DNA from 2 places in the Brevibacillus nigriterrae genome. Region 2 is predicted to be linked to the other one. Evidence: riboswitches for the same ligand, from Rfam matches in the RefSeq annotation. Region 2 holds a riboswitch; the other holds the start of a gene.

Evidence for each region. Region 2 has a riboswitch for FMN ahead of ACPW7N_RS10060 (hypothetical protein). Riboswitches for the same ligand answer to the same signal wherever they lie in the genome.
Region 1: linked by a shared signal. The riboswitch ahead of ribD (bifunctional diaminohydroxyphosphoribosylaminopyrimidine deaminase/5-amino-6-(5-phosphoribosylamino)uracil reductase RibD) and the one ahead of ACPW7N_RS10060 (hypothetical protein) in region 2 are both predicted to bind FMN.

Annotation. Positions count from the first base shown of each region.
Region 1 covers NZ_JBNCMT010000019.1:14,869-22,983, forward strand. The annotation lists gene ACPW7N_RS14860 (SPFH domain-containing protein) at 1-683, opposite strand, end outside; gene tadA (tRNA adenosine(34) deaminase TadA) at 838-1,305, shown strand; gene ACPW7N_RS14870 (pseudouridine synthase) at 1,350-2,078, opposite strand; gene ACPW7N_RS14875 (TerC family protein) at 2,153-2,836, opposite strand; gene ACPW7N_RS14880 (YkvA family protein) at 3,036-3,317, opposite strand; FMN riboswitch at 3,615-3,760, shown strand; gene ribD (bifunctional diaminohydroxyphosphoribosylaminopyrimidine deaminase/5-amino-6-(5-phosphoribosylamino)uracil reductase RibD) at 3,906-5,009, shown strand; gene ACPW7N_RS14890 (riboflavin synthase) at 5,033-5,695, shown strand; gene ACPW7N_RS14895 (bifunctional 3,4-dihydroxy-2-butanone-4-phosphate synthase/GTP cyclohydrolase II) at 5,740-6,942, shown strand; gene ribH (6,7-dimethyl-8-ribityllumazine synthase) at 6,951-7,418, shown strand; gene ACPW7N_RS14905 (Bug family tripartite tricarboxylate transporter substrate binding protein) at 7,610-8,115, shown strand, end outside.
Region 2 covers NZ_JBNCMT010000011.1:6,230-14,344, forward strand. The annotation lists gene ACPW7N_RS10035 (class I SAM-dependent methyltransferase) at 14-778, opposite strand; gene ACPW7N_RS10040 (M42 family metallopeptidase) at 791-1,846, opposite strand; gene bcp (thioredoxin-dependent thiol peroxidase) at 1,877-2,347, opposite strand; gene ACPW7N_RS10050 (helix-turn-helix domain-containing protein) at 2,531-3,151, shown strand; gene ACPW7N_RS10055 (ECF transporter S component) at 3,205-3,807, opposite strand; gene ACPW7N_RS10060 (hypothetical protein) at 3,822-4,049, opposite strand; FMN riboswitch at 4,045-4,191, opposite strand; gene ACPW7N_RS10065 (ABC transporter permease) at 4,258-5,046, opposite strand; gene ACPW7N_RS10070 (ABC transporter permease) at 5,051-5,845, opposite strand; gene ACPW7N_RS10075 (ABC transporter ATP-binding protein) at 5,838-6,848, opposite strand; gene ACPW7N_RS10080 (glutamate-1-semialdehyde 2,1-aminomutase) at 7,033-8,115, shown strand, end outside.

The DNA.
Region 1 (8,115 bases), on a different contig from region 2:
CCCTCTACGATAAGCTGACGAGCGGAGATGATGGCTGCTGCCTGTTGTCGTTGCAGCATGGCGCTTGCGATTTCAGTTGAATAGGCGAGATGAGTCAAGCGGGCTTCCATTACCTCAACCCCGGCAACAGCCAGGCGATCTTGCAATTCCTTGGCTAACTCATTGGCAATTTCCTCTGAGTTCGCACGCAGGGAATAGCCTGTTTGGTTAAATGAATCATAGGGATAGCGGCTTGCAACATGACGAAGCGCTGTTTCGCTTTGAATCTCAACGAATTGTTCATAATCATCCACATCAAACATGGCTTTCGCAGAGTCAATGACACGGAAAACAACTACAGCAGCAATCTCAATTGGATTCCCGTCAACATCGTTTACTTTCAGCGTCTTGCTGTTGAAGTTGCGTACACGCAAGGAAATTTTTTGACGCATGGAAAGCGGGATTGTCCACCAAAGCCCACTTTGTCGGATCGTGCCCATATATCTACCAAAAAAAGTTACTACTTGTGATTGATTTGGCTGGACGATCGTAATGCCGGTCAAAAAGATAAATCCAATTGCCAGCAAGAGAATGCCAATAGCCGATCCTTCCACCAGAAGACTAAACGCACCTGCTGCCAATAAGGCAAGAGAAACAATCAGCCCGACAAAACCATTCAGTGCCCATGCTTTCTTTTCGTTCATAGTCAAACCTCCTGTGGAGATAATTTAATATTATTTTGATATTAAAATGATATCACTTTTGTAAAATGATGTAAACCTGTACAATTTGCCAATAAAACAGTTCGCTGGCTATACTGAAAACAAGTGACTGTTACGAAAAGAAAGGACGAGCAGATTGACAGAGAGTATCCTTGATCATGAAATCTATATGAGAGAAGCCATTGAGGAAGCGAACAAAGCGTGGGCTTTGCGGGAAGTTCCGATTGGAGCGGTAATTGTAAAAGACGGAGTTATTGTCGGTCGGGGACATAACTTGCGAGAAACCAGGAAAGACCCCACCCTGCATGCAGAGATGATTGCGATCCGGGAAGCAAGTGAGCGGCTAGGGGGATGGCGGTTAATCGGCTGTACGTTATACGTCACATTAGAGCCCTGTCCGATGTGTGCTGGGGCTATTGTCCAAAGCAGAATCGAGCAAGTCGTCTATGGAGCACCTGATCCAAAAGCAGGGTGTGCAGGTACACTGATGAATCTTTTGGATGAGCAACGCTTTAACCATCAGGTTCCGGTTTTGCCCGGAGTGCTGGAAGAAGAATGCGGGAATTTGTTGCGGGATTTTTTCCGAAGTTTGCGTAAGAAGTGAAGTAACAATCGTCATAAAAAAGAAAAAGGATAGCCACCCGTGGGCTATCCTTTTGTTGCACCGTTACGCAAGCTTTCCAGCTCGTCTTCCGTTAATTCACGGTATTCGCCTAGTCCAAGTGATTCATCCAGATGAAGCGACCCCATACGAAGGCGTTTCAGATAGATTACTTCTAAATCATAGGCAGCAAACATGCGTTTTACCTGATGGAATTTGCCTTCCATGATGGTTACACGTATTTCCGAGATCGGGCCAGAAGAGAGAATCTCAAGGCGTGCTGGCAATGTCTTGTACTCATCATCCAAAACGACACCTTCAGCAAAATAACGAATGTGCTCTTCCGTCACAACCCCGTTAATCCGGGCGAAGTATTCTTTATCTACTTTTTTCTTGGGCGAAAGCAGACTGTGCGATAGCTGCCCATCGTTGGTGAGAAGGAGAAGACCTTCTGTATCGATATCGAGGCGCCCGACAGGATGTACTTTGATTGCCCATTCAGTCGGTAACAGATCGACAACTGTTTGATGTCTGGGATCTTCTGTTGCTGAGATGACACCAGGTGGTTTATTTAACATGACATAAACCCAGCGTTTGAAATTAAGTGGTTCACCATCGACAACAATGGTTTGTTCTTCAGGGATTACGTGCATTCCCGGGTCTGTTGCCACTTCACCGTCAACTTCAATAATTCGTAGTTTCACCAGTTGCTTTACTTCTTTACGAGTGCCCAGCCCCATACTGGCTAGGACTTTATCTAATCGTTCACGTTTCATTGATTCGATTTCCTCACTTTACCTGCATCATATGTTTAATATTGTCCTATTGGATGGTGAAATGCAAGGATGTGTTAGGAAGAAGCCTGATTTACTTTGCCTTGATTTTTCATTTTGCCCAATATCAGTACACCAGCTACAATGGCAATCGTTAATCCCCACTTGAGCAGAGGATTTTCTACGAAGAAACCTTTTAGGAACGGCTCGTCTACGATCATTTTGGTCGCTGTCCAAGCGAGAACGGCTGAACCAATATAGATAATCGAAGGGTAACGCTCCACCCATTTCAGGATTAACGTACTTCCCCAAACTACAATCGGCACACTGATTAAAAGTCCCAACACCACCAGCAAGAAGCTGCCATGTGCTGCGCCGGCAACAGCAAGCACATTATCCAATCCCATAACGGTGTCTGCAATAATAATCGTTTTAACGGCACCCCACAGATTTTGTCCCGCTTGCAAATTGCTGTGATCTTTTTCTTCAACGAGAAGCTTATAGGCAATCCAGATGAGCATCAAGCCTCCGAAGAGCAACAGACCGGGAATTTTCAATAACCATACGACGGCAAGAGTTAAAAGTGAACGAATGGCAATGGCTCCAAGAGTACCCCAAAAAATAACCTTTTTTTGCTGATCTTTCGGCAGGTTTCGTGCGGCTAGGCCGATTACGATGGCATTATCTCCAGCTAAAACCAGGTCAATGACAACGATAGCAAGCAATGCAGACCAGAAATCGGGTGTAAATAGGAAATCCATGAAGAACACTCCTTTGCTTTTCATATTCAATATTTGCGTAAAGCCCCTTCTTTATGAAAAAGAAGCTTTACAGTGGGTACATCAAGCAAAGGTCTTGCAAACAACCTGAGGTTGCCAATAAAACCGGGGAAGAATTCCCGTATTGACGGCTTTACTGTAGCTGCTACTCCCCTTTGTAAAAAAGAACGGAAGCGGATGGTTACGTCGTGATGAGTTGATACTTGTCTTTCAAGCTTTGTGGTGCTGTCTTAACGATTTGTTGCAGAATAAACGTGAGAACCATGACATCGTCCAGAATGCCAAAGAACATCAGGAAATCCGGGATGGCATCAAAGGGAAACAGGGCGTATCCGACAAGCAGCAAAACGGAAAACAGCTTCTTTGGCAAGGGTACCTCTCGAGATGAGAAGAAATCCAGCAGGAACGGAACAAATCGTCTAATGTTCAGAATGAATTTTACTCTTCGAAAAAATCGAACCATCCATGTCTCCTCCTTGCAATAAAAAATGACCCTTACCAGTGCGGTAAAGGTCATCATAAAAATAAATACCTCTACCAGTCTCTCGGTAAAGGTCTCGCTAACAACGTGTGTTGCCAACAAAGCCGAGGGGGACACCCTGGAATGACGACTTTGCTGTACAGCTACTCCCCTTTAGAAGGAAGATATTAAGATTTATTTATATGATAAGTGGGAATAATGCAGTTAGTCAATACCTAAATGTGTAAAAGAAAACTATAATTTTTCCTTCTTTGTATGCTATACTTGCCCTAATTGAAAAGCAACCTTCAGGGCAGGGTGAAATTCCTGACCGGCGGTGATGACGTAAGTCTAAGCCCGCGACTCACCACTCGGGATCAAAGTGTGGTGACTGACTTGGTGTGAATCCAAGGCCGACGGTATAGTCCGGATGGGAGAAGGTATTTGTAGCTGTTTTCCTTTTTTAAACGAAAAGGTGAAACAGCTTGTTCCCGTATGCCCTAATTCACATTAGGGCATTTTTCTTTTTCTGAAGAGAAGGTGCAATTCAATACAAGAACCACCATGTCATAAAGAAAGGAGGACGAATAGTTGAGAGATGCAGACTTTATGAGGACGGCAATCGAACTGGCGAAAAGCACAACGGGTCAAACTAGCCCCAATCCCATGGTAGGAGCAATTGTTGTAAAAGATGGCGCGATCGTTGGAGTGGGAGCTCATCTCAAAGCAGGAGAACCACATGCAGAAGTACACGCCTTACGTATGGCTGGAGAAAAGGCGCAAGGTGCTACGATTTATGTCACCCTTGAGCCATGCAGTCATCATGGGAGAACACCTCCATGCGTAGAAGCGATCATCCGTGCAGGGATATCCCAGGTGGTTGTGGCAACAGTTGATCCCAATCCGCAGGTGGCAGGACGGGGCGTAAAGATGCTGCAGGAGGCGGGTCTGGACGTGAGAGTAGGCGTGCTGGAGGCGGAGGCACACGAATTGAACGAGGTATTCTTTCACTACATCACGACGGGAAAGCCTTTCGTCACAGTGAAAACAGCGAGTACACTCGACGGGAAAATTGCAACGGGAAGCGGGAATAGCAAGTGGATTACCGGGGAACAGGCGAGAGAAGAAGTCCATCTCATGAGACACCGTCATGACGCCATTTTGGTCGGTGTAGGTACGGTGATTCAGGATAATCCTGCGCTTACAGCCAGAGTAAACGAGCAAGGAAGACAACCGGTTCGCGTCATCCTTGATACGCATCTGCGTATTCCGATGACAGCAAGGGTAATCACAAATAGTGAAGCTCCTACATGGATTATTACTTCAAAAAATGCTTCACCTGAACGAATCACGGCGCTAACTTCCGGGCACGTACATGTGATTGTACTGGACAGTGAGGCCGTAACGATTCAAGCGGTTCTACAAGTATTAGGGGAAAACGGCATTACTTCGCTTTTTGTAGAAGGTGGCAGTGCTGTAAATGGATCGTTTCTTCAAGAAAAGGCGATCAATAAAGTAATCAGCTATCTTTCCATGAAGCTAGTCGGTGGAGCACTTGCTCCTACAGCTTTTGGCGGGGAAGGCTATACAACGATGAATGAAGCGGTCAGGTTAAACAAGGTGACCGTTGAGCAGGTTAGTGAAATGGATTGGCGGGTTTCCGGGTACCCTGTTTGGGACAATGACGTGCTGTAATTGCGCAAGAGGAAGTGAAGGGTATGTTTACAGGAATTATCGAGGAAGTTGGCTGGATCGAAAGAGTCGAAGGAGGGTCACAGGCAGTCAAGCTTACCGTAAGGGGCAAGAAGGTGCTCGAAGGGGTTAGTCTCGGGGACAGTATTGCTGTTAACGGCGTTTGTTTGACTGTTACAAGGTTTACCGGGACATCGTTTGTTGTCGATGTAATGCCAGAGACACTTCGCAAAACCAGTTTGAGTCGGGTACGACCGGGAATACCTGTCAACCTGGAGCGGGCCATGGCTTTGGGAGATCGCTTTGGCGGGCATATCGTATCTGGGCACGTGGACGGAATTGGTACGATTTTTTCTCGCCAATCGTATGGCAATGCGATACTTTTCCGAATTACGGCTTTGCGAGAACAACTAAAATACATGGTCCCCAAAGGGTCGATCACAATTGATGGAATCAGCCTGACCATTATCGATGTAACAGAAGAAGATTTTACGATTTCCATTATCCCGCACACCCTTGAGCATACAAACTTACGGATTAAGCAGCCAGGGGATATTGTGAATCTTGAGAACGATATGTTAGCGAAATATGTTGAACGGTTACTCACGTGGCAGACGGATGACAGACAGCAGGCAGGGGACAAAGCGCATCTCGGCCTGGAATACCTAAAGGAACACGGGTTTGCCTAAAGGGTAGGAAGTTCAAAAAGGCCGGAGACTCCAGGAGGAAGCTGATGTTACATTCAATCGAAGAAGCACTAGCTGATTTGCGAAATGGGAAAGCAGTAATAGTTGTAGACGATGAAGATCGTGAAAATGAAGGGGATTTTGTCTGCATGGCAGAAGCGGCTACTCCCGAAATGATCAACTTCATGGTTACGCATGGGAGAGGTCTCGTGTGTGTGCCAATCTCAGAAGAGCGGGCAGAATCATTAGGGCTCAAACCAATGGTAGCCAATAACACGGATAAGCAAGGAACGGCATTTACCGAATCAATCGATGAAATATCTACACATACAGGTATCTCATCCTTTGAACGTTCACGCACGATTCTGGCGATGATTGACCTGGCGAAAGGAGCTTCTGACTTTCGAAGACCCGGTCACATTTTCCCGCTTGTTGCCAAAAAAGGCGGGGTATTGCGAAGAGCAGGTCACACGGAGGCAGCAGTTGACCTGGCACGATTGGCAGGAGGATTTCCGGCGGGAGTTATTTGTGAAATCTTGAATGAGGATGGGACGATGGCTCGATTGCCCCAGTTAGCTGAAATTGCCCAGCGCTTTGATCTCAAGCTGATTTCCATTGAGCAGTTAATCCAGTACCGAACCCAAAAAGAGAGTTTGGTTACAAGAGAAGTAGACGTCCAGTTGCCAACCGAGCATGGGGATTTCAGAATCGTCGCCTTCACCAATGAAGTGGACAACAAGGAACATGTTGCTCTGGTCAAGGGAGATATCACTACGGGTGAGCCTGTTCTGGTTCGGGTACATTCGGAATGTTTAACAGGAGATGTATTTGGATCATACCGTTGCGATTGTGGCCCGCAATTACATGCTGCGCTCAGGCAAATTGAGCAAGAGGGCAGAGGAATTCTGTTGTACATGCGCCAAGAGGGGCGTGGGATCGGGTTGATTAACAAGCTTCGGGCTTATCAATTGCAAGAACAAGGAATGGACACGGTCGAAGCCAATGAAAAACTGGGCTATCCGGCTGACTTGCGTGATTACGGGATAGGTGCGCAAATCCTTAAAAATTTGGGGGTAAGCCAAATCAGGCTAATGACGAACAATCCTCGCAAATTGAGAGGACTCAAAGGCTATGGATTAGAGGTAGTCGATCGAATTCCGATTGAAATAGCAGCACACCGTCACAATCAGCAATATTTACGCACGAAACACGAAAAACTGGGACATCTATTACAGATGATTAAGGAGTGAAGTATTCGATGAAAACATATGAGGGATATTTAGTCGGAACCGGATTGCGAATGGGGATTGTTGCTGGTCGATTCAATGAGTTCATTGTAAGCAAACTGGTAGGCGGGGCGACTGATGCGTTGAAACGGCACGGGGTTAACGAAGAAGATATCGAAATTGCCTGGGTACCGGGTGCATTCGAAATTCCGTTGATCGCACAAAAGATGGCAGAGTCAGGAAAATACGACGCTGTGATTACGCTTGGAGCGGTAATTCGAGGCTCTACTCCACATTTTGATTATGTCTGCAATGAGTGCGCAAAGGGTGTCGCATCGATTTCTTTGCGGACAGGCATCCCTACGATTTTCGGTGTTTTGACAACGGATAGCATCGAGCAGGCAATTGAACGGGCGGGAACCAAAGCTGGCAACAAAGGCTGGGAAGCGGCTACGGCGGCTATTGAAATGGCTTCTTTAAGTAAGCAATTCGCAAAGTAAGGATGTACCTCTAATCAGAACCATCTGGCAGGCAGTAAGCTTGTCAGGTGGTTTTGTCTATTTTGTGAACTTTATGAACTTAATTATGCTAATCGTCTTTATCCAACTTATGTTCGTAAACTATAAATTCTGAAAATTGGGTGATAAGATTCCTTCAAGAGAAAGTAAACGCTTTCAAAGGGGGAAGTTTCATGAAAAAGAATAAGTGGATTCTTGCATTAGCATCAGGTTTGTTAGCTGTAAGCTTGACTGCCTGTGGTGGCGGAGGAACGGCACCTGCAGGAGGGGGCAAAGATAGCGCTGCAAGTAAATATCCAGAGAAACCAATCATTGTAGTTGCACCATCTGGAGCAGGTGGCGGGTGGGATAAAACCGCACGTTCCTTTACCAAAGTTCTTTCAGAATCCAAAATTGTTGAGCAAACCATGACAGTCGAGAATAGACCGGGTGGCGGCGGAGCGGTATTCATGGCCGAATACGCAACACAGGACAAAAAGAATGATTACAAGCTTTTCGTAAGTTCTCCACCGATTCTGATCAATAATTTGAAGAAAGAAGGAAATAGCCCATACGGTTATCAAGATACGACTCCATTGGCACAGTTGACCAAAGATTACGGAGCAATCGTAGTAGCATCCGGTTCAAAATACGCTGATCTGAAGGCACTTATCGATGATTTGAAAGCTGATCCTACCAA
Region 2 (8,115 bases):
GACAAACATCCCCTTACTGAGCCTCAGCTACCAAAATCAACTCCGTGCTTTTTTGATCAAAAGGAGCTTTTTCAAAGGAACCGTATCGTTGCACCACTTTAAATCCATTCAAGCGAAGCAGGTGATGCAGCTCTGAAGGGAAAATATAGCGGAGTGTAAAACGTCCAACAACCTTTTCCTGAACAATCCCGTCTGGACTGATTCGTTCATAGGTTCTAGTCACTTCCGACAATTGCTGGAAATGATCATAAATCGTGTAATCCCACATCGCCACTTGCTCACCTGATTCAAGCGGATACATTCCCCGCAAGGACATTTTCTCGCTTTCTTCATACAGATGATCGATCTTAGGCACAAAAACGTTCATAACCAGTTTGCCGCCAGGAAGCAAGTGCTGACGAATCCGTCCGAGCGCTTTCATTTGGTCCTGTATGTACAAAAGATGCAAAAATGAACGAAACGGGATCATGATCGTGGAAAATTTCTTCTGCAAATCGAATGTGCGCATATCGCCTTGGACAAAATTGATCTTGTCAACGACTCCAGCAACTTCCGCCTTGCGCTTTGCTCTTTCTAACATCTCAATGGACAAATCCAAACCAGTGACCGCTATCCCCTCCTGAGCTAACGGGATGGTAATGCGCCCCGTTCCGCAAGCGAGGTCAAGAACCTCACCTTGATTCCCACGAGCTACGTCCAGATAGAACGGAATATCACCTGTCACCCCACGCTGGGTAATATCATAATAATCGGCCCATTGATACATGTTGACTGCCATGTTGCGTTCCTCCTAGACGACCATCTCCGGTGATGTAATATAGGCAAGTACCAGTTTGGCCGTGTTTTCGAAAGCGTCCCGATGTGTACGTTCATGAGAATGAGAAGCATCGATACCTGGCCCAATCAAGCCATGCGCAATGTCATACCCTGCTCGAAGCGCAGCACTTGCATCCGATCCATAGAAAGGATAAATATCAACCTGATAATTCAAGCCATGTTCTTCTGCTAAACGTACAAAGTGCTTGCGCAACTCGTAATGATACGGGCCAGATGAATCTTTCGCACAAATAGAAACACAATATTCATCCGTTGTTTGCCCATCCCCGATTGCACCCATGTCAACAGCTACATACTCCACTACTTGCGAAGGAATATTCGAGTTTCCGCCATACCCGATTTCTTCATTATTACTAATTAGAAAATGGGTGGTGTATGGTAAAGTTGTCGCTGTATCCTTCAGATGTTGAATAATACCGAACAAAATGGCAACACTTGCCTTGTCATCCAGATGGCGGGACTTGATAAAACCACTCTCTGTAACAGTCACTCGTGGATCAAAGGAAACGAAGTCACCTACACGAATGCCCAGTGCAAGTACGTCTTCTTTGGAGGTTACCTTCTCATCGAGACGAACTTCCATCAGATTTTCTGTACGCTCCATCTTCTCTGCTTCACGTCCATATACATGAACTGAAGCTTTGGTCGTAAGAATCGTGCCTGTATAAATTCGTCCGTCCCCTGCTTCAATCTGGCAGTATTCACCCTCAACTGCATTCCAACTAAAACCGCCAATCAACGCCAGTTTCAGTCTGCCGCTAGGCTTGATCTCTTTGACCATCGCACCCAATGTATCTACGTGCGCTGTTAGCAAACGATGTTTCTCATCATCCGCTCCAGGAATAGTGGCGATGATTGCACCTTTTTTCGCACGAGTGAATTGTACTCCCAAGCGCTCGAGTTCCTGAGCAATCCAGCCCATAATTTTTTCCGTATTACCAGAAGGACTTGGTATGTTAGCCAGTGTACAAAACGTTTGAATCATCGTATCAATTGGTAATCGACTCATTGCAACTCTCCCTTTCGTTATTCATCGTATCTATTTCTGCTTGTGTTCTTTTATGTATTCGAGTATTTCCTGCACATGACCCTTTACCTTGACTTTCGGCCAAATCCGTGCAATCTTTCCTTCCTCATCAATCAGGAACGTGGCACGTTCAATCCCCATATACTCTCTGCCGTACATTTTTTTGAGCACCCAAACCCCGTACTCCTCCGCCACTTTGTGATCGGTATCTGCCAAGAGCGGGAAGGGCAGTTCATGCTTTAGCGTAAATCGATCATGCAACTTCACTTCATCAGGACTGATACCTATGACGACTGTGTTATATTTACCAAAATCCGAGTGAAAATCACGAAAATCGCACGCTTCTGTTGTACAACCAGGTGTTAAATCTTTAGGGTAGAAATACAGGACGACATTTTTTCCCCGCAAATCATGAAGTGAAATCGTCTGATGATTACTTGCTTCCAATGTAAAATCGGGTGCATCTTGTCCGATAGAGATCATCTGCTTCCCCTTCCTTACTGTAAGTAGAGTCTGTATTATTTTAACAAAAGAAATCATCCTATGAAAGAATCAAACCTTGTCCATTGCGCATCCTTCAATTAAGAGATACAATATAATAATGTAAATTAAAATTATAAAGAAATATTAAATGATGCTAGTAGAATCTGGACGGTGAAATCGTTAATGAGAGAGTTTTACGATGTGACAGACCCGGAAGCGCTTAAATGCCTGGCGATCCCTGAGCGTGTGAAAATCCTTGAATTGTTTGAAGATCTCGAACCACGTACAGCAAAACAAATTGCAACTGAGCTTGGTGAAAATGCTGCCCGCTTACATTACCATGTGAAAGAACTGGTTCGTGTGGGTTTGCTTGAACAAGTTGATACTCGTGTAAAAGGTTCGATTGTTGAAAAATATTACCAACCAATTGCCAAAGTGATCACGGTAAACCTGCGTGTCATGATTGAAGAGAATGCGCAGCAATTGGGCGATGTGATGTTCTCACCGATTCGCACTACTGAAAAAGACCTCATGCGTACACTGAATCACTTTGTTGCAAGTGATGTGGATATGCGTAAAGAATACCAGGATACGTTTGCCTATAATGTAACTGAAGTATTTTTGACTAAGGAAGAGCGCAATACCTTTGTTAGCGAATATAATGCGCTTATCCGTAAATACAAAGATCTTAAAAGTACGACCGACCGTCGTAAATTCAAGATTTTAAACATGCTCTTCCCTCTCTCCGCTCCAGATCCGACTGATGATGCTGATGAGCCATTCATTGATGCAGATGAACTGTAAATTAACAGTATAAACAAAAGGAGCATTCCGCTTGGATGCTCCTTTTATTCGTTTTATACACTCATCCGAAGACGTGGTGATAACTTCACATAAATCAGATAGGCAACAATGGCCACCGCAATACCCTTAATCATATTAAATGGAGCAATCCCTTTGATGATCAATGACCACAAGCTGCTCATTTGGAAGGTTTGAAGCAGGGCATCAACCGGCATGGAGTACAAAGCAGCATAAGCCGGAATCAAAACGAAGTAATTCGCAATCGACATGATCACTGTCATCAGTATAGTACCCACCGACAACCCCACTGCAAAGCCAAGTTTGTTGTTTATCATCCGTTGAATCATAATCGCTACGGAAATATAACTGGCTCCAGCAATAAAATTCGCAATTTCCCCAACTAACAAACCATCTGTATTTTTCAACAACAAATGCAATATATTCTTGATCAGTTCAATCATTATGCCCGCTACTGGACCAAACATCAGACCACCAATTAACCCTGGCAAGGTACTGAAATCAAGCTTCAAAAAGGTGGGGATCAATGGCAGCGGAAATTCAAGATACTGAAGAATGAAGGCAACCGCTGCAAAAAGCGGAATGGCTACCAACTTTCTCGTTTTTGCCAATTGACCTACATGTTGTGTTTGTTGCATGTGACCATCTCCTCTTATTGTTTTCCCTTCTTTTGAGGAATGGCAACAGTTTGACGCCACGACCTTCCGCCAACAAACAACAAGCCCCCGAAGCTAAGTAACTTCGAGGGCATCGCAGTAGCTAGACGAGACCTATGCAAAACGATACGAGAAACCAAAGACACTTCATAGAAATGAAGAGCCCCTTCGCTTCTGCCAGTCGCATAAGCAAACAAGCACGTGAACAAACGTACTGTCGTCATCCTTCTCCCATCCAGACTGTACTGTCGGCTCTGGATTCTCACCAGATCCTGCACTCTTACCCATCGAAAGGCTTGAGGCTCGCGGGCTTACACTTTTGTGATCACCGCCGGTCGGGAATTACACCCTGCCCTGAAGGAATATGTGATTTTCACGTGGCTATTATACTAGGAAAAGAACAACCTTGACAATACTATTCTTTCTCAAGCGTCAGGAACCCGCTCCACGATACTTTTTCACTCCCCAGTTCCAGATCATGATTCCCAGCGAAAAGAAGATAATCCCCATGACCGGAGTGAGCATCGTGTAGGTGTACCAGGTTTCTTTACGAAGAAAGTAGGCCGATGGATAAAAGCCTACGAACGCAAATGGCAGAATCCATTTCAGAATAAACTGGATCACATTGTTGTACACGTTGATTGGATAGCGTCCATAGTTTTGGATATTCCAGATCATCGGAGCGATTCCCGTTCTCGAGTCAGAAAAGAAACTGACAGCTGCAATCGCCGTATAGACACCTGCGTAGATGAAAACGGCACTGATCACCAAAACAATAAACACGAGAACATCGTACCAGACAAACTCCAGATCCAACTGAACAGCTGCATAACCCATAATAATCATCCCTGTAATGACACCGAATATCCGGTCAGGGGCAATCGATTCCAAACAAATCTGCACCAGATTATGTACTGGGCGGGTTAGCACCCGATCCATCTCTCCACGGATGATATATCGTTCGTTAAAGTCCCAGAACCCAAAAAACATCGTAAACAGAGCGTAGGGAATCAGGAAAAAACCGTAAATAAAAATAATCTCGTCACGAGTCCAGTCTTTCAATGTGGAGACGTGCTGGAATACAACCAGAATAAAAATCAGGTTAATCACTTCAAAGACAAGATTTGAAATCAACTCACCGACAAAATCCATCCGGTAGGTTAATCGTCCTTTAAAATACTGACTGAGATACTGACTAAATAACACATAGGTTTGTCTCATCAGATTACCCTCCTTGCACGACGAGCTTGTATCTCGCACGACGCCACAGAATTGTAATCGGCAACAACAGAAGAAGGACCCACATCACTTGCAGCCCGATCACTTCCCACGCTTTATCTGCACCAATCGCCCCTGCAAAAATCATACTGGGGTAATAGTTAATCGCCTGGAAAGGAAGAAAGTGCAGAATCGATTGTGCCCACAAAGGGAAAAAGCTGATCGGCAGGATTAATCCGGACAACAGGTCCGATACAACGCGCTTCGCCCGCATCATCCCTTCATTTTTCAGGAAGAAAAAGGTTAGCACACCTGTCAGTAAATTAATCTGTGTATTGATTACGAATGCCATCATCAAACTTAGCAAATAGATTCCCCACGTCTGTAGTGAGGACGGGAAATGAACCGGAATAAACAGGCTGACGAGAAAAATCCCCGGTGCGGCAAAAAACAGGAAACGAAAGATCCCTTCCCCCAATGCTTGCGCCGTCTTCACAGACAAATAGTTGTAAGGACGGATCATCTCGATGGCTACCTTTCCTTCCCTCACTTCCTGGGCGATCTCCTGGTCAATATTATTGAAATAAAAAGCTCGGGACATCCAGGCAATCGCAACGTAAGCCGTCATTTGAATCGAAGTCATTCCAGCCAAATTCTGTTGCTCGCCGTAAATAGCTCCCCACAAGAAGTAATAAGCGCCAATGTTGATCCCATAAATAATGATTCCACTGTAATAGTTTACTCGATAGGCCAACATCGTCAGGAAACGAATTCGTATTAGCTCTGCGTATAACTTACCCATAGCTCGCAACCCCATTATCCGTACTGTAAATGTTGCGAACGATATCCTCGGTGCTTGATTCCATAATTTTGACGTCACTTACTTCCAACGCCGTCATCACCGTAGAAAGAAGAAACGGAAGCATTTCCTGACTTCGCTTCAGCACAACTCGAATGGCATATTCATTCTCCACTTCCAGCTCACAGGGCAAATCAGTAAGAACAACACGCAGTTGATCGAGGGAAATCTTGCGTTTGAACTGAAAAACGACCTCTGTCCCTCCGCCCCACTTCTCCTTCAAGTCTGTGAGCTGCCCGTCAAAGATAAGTTTGCCTTGGTCCATTACAAGCACTCGTTTACAAAGCGCTTCAATATCTGACACATCATGCGTGGTAAGCAGAATGGTCATTTTCTCCGTTTCATTTAAGTTCTTGAGGAATTCACGAATCTTTTGTTTCACCAAAACATCCAGACCAACTGTCGGTTCATCCAAAAACAACAAGGCAGGCTTATGAATCAGTGAAGCTGCAATTTCACACCGCATCCGTTGACCCAAACTGAGCTTGCGTACCGGTTGATTGATAAATGAACCAATGTCCAACTCTTCAATTAAGCGGTCGAGCCACAGTTTACCCGCCGTCTCTTCCATTTGATACACATGACGAAGCAAACGGAACGACTCCATCGGCGATAAATCCCACCATAGTTGTGAGCGCTGACCAAATACAACCCCGATAGATTTCACGTATTTCTCCCGTTCCTTGAAAGGAACATAGCCGTTAATTTGAATCTCCCCATCTGATGGAGTCAAAATGCCCGTAAGCATTTTGATTGTCGTCGATTTCCCAGCCCCATTCTCACCAATCAAGGCAAACATTTCGCCAGGCTCTACATCAAACGAAACACCATCTACTGCTCGAACCGTTTTATATTCACGATTAAACAAGTCTCGAAATGCTCCTGCAAGACCCGATCTCGCCTGATGGATGCGGAATACTTTCTGCAATCCTTTCACATGGATCATGACTGCACGTCCTCACTATATAAAAATTAAGTAACTTTACACTTGTAAGTGTATATTAGTATCCCATATTTTTGCAAAGCCCAAAATGCAAAACTCCCACATCATCAGGTGTGTTATCATAAGATTTGACTGTTCATCGATTGTATCAACGCAAGCCAGTAAAGAAGAAAGAGAGGAATACATAATGAATCGCGAAAAATCTCAACAATTATTTGAACAAGCTACCGGAGTCATTGTCGGTGGAGTAAATAGCCCTTCCCGTTCATTCAAGGCAGTTGGCGGAGGCGCTCCGGTTGTCATGGAGAGAGCAAAAGGCGCTTATTTCTGGGATGTAGACGGAAACCGATATATCGATTATTTGGCTGCTTACGGCCCTATCATTACAGGGCATGCTCATCCGCACATTACACAAGCAATCACCCGAGCAGCAGAGAATGGCACCCTCTACGGCACACCTACTCCTTGGGAAATTGACTTTGCTCACATGATCCGGGAAGCGATTCCCTCGATGGAGCTGATTCGCTTCAACAACTCCGGGACGGAATCTGTCATGACCTGCATCCGTGTCGCCAGGGCCTATACAGGCAGAACCAAAATTATGAAGTTCGCCGGATGCTATCACGGACATTCTGACCTAGTACTCGTCGCAGCAGGCTCCGGCCCATCTACTTTAGGTATTCCCGATAGCGCAGGAATTCCCCAAAGTATTGCAAATGAAGTAATTACCATCCCATTCAACGATCCTGACGCCTTCACGGATGCGATCAGTAAATGGGGAAATGAAACAGCAGCCATTTTAGTAGAACCAATTGTCGGCAACTTCGGAATTGTAATGCCACAGCCGGGCTTTTTGGAGCATGTATCCAAACTGGCGAAGGAACATGGCACCTTAGTAATTTATGATGAAGTAATCACGGCATTCCGTTTCTGTTATGGCGGCGCACAAAATCTGCTTGGCATGGATCCCGATTTAACAGCGTTAGGCAAGATCATTGGCGGCGGACTTCCGATCGGCGCATACGGCGGTAAGCGGGAAATCATGGAACAGGTGGCTCCGCTGGGACCTGCGTATCAAGCAGGAACGATGGCTGGTAATCCTGCATCAATCTCGGCAGGAATCGCTTGCCTGGAGGTGCTGAAACAACCAGGTGTATATGAAGAATTGGATCGATTGGGCGGTATTCTGGAGAATGGAATCCGAGAGGCTGCGGACCGCCACCATATTACCATTCAAATTAACCGTGTAAAAGGAGCACTTGCCGTTTAT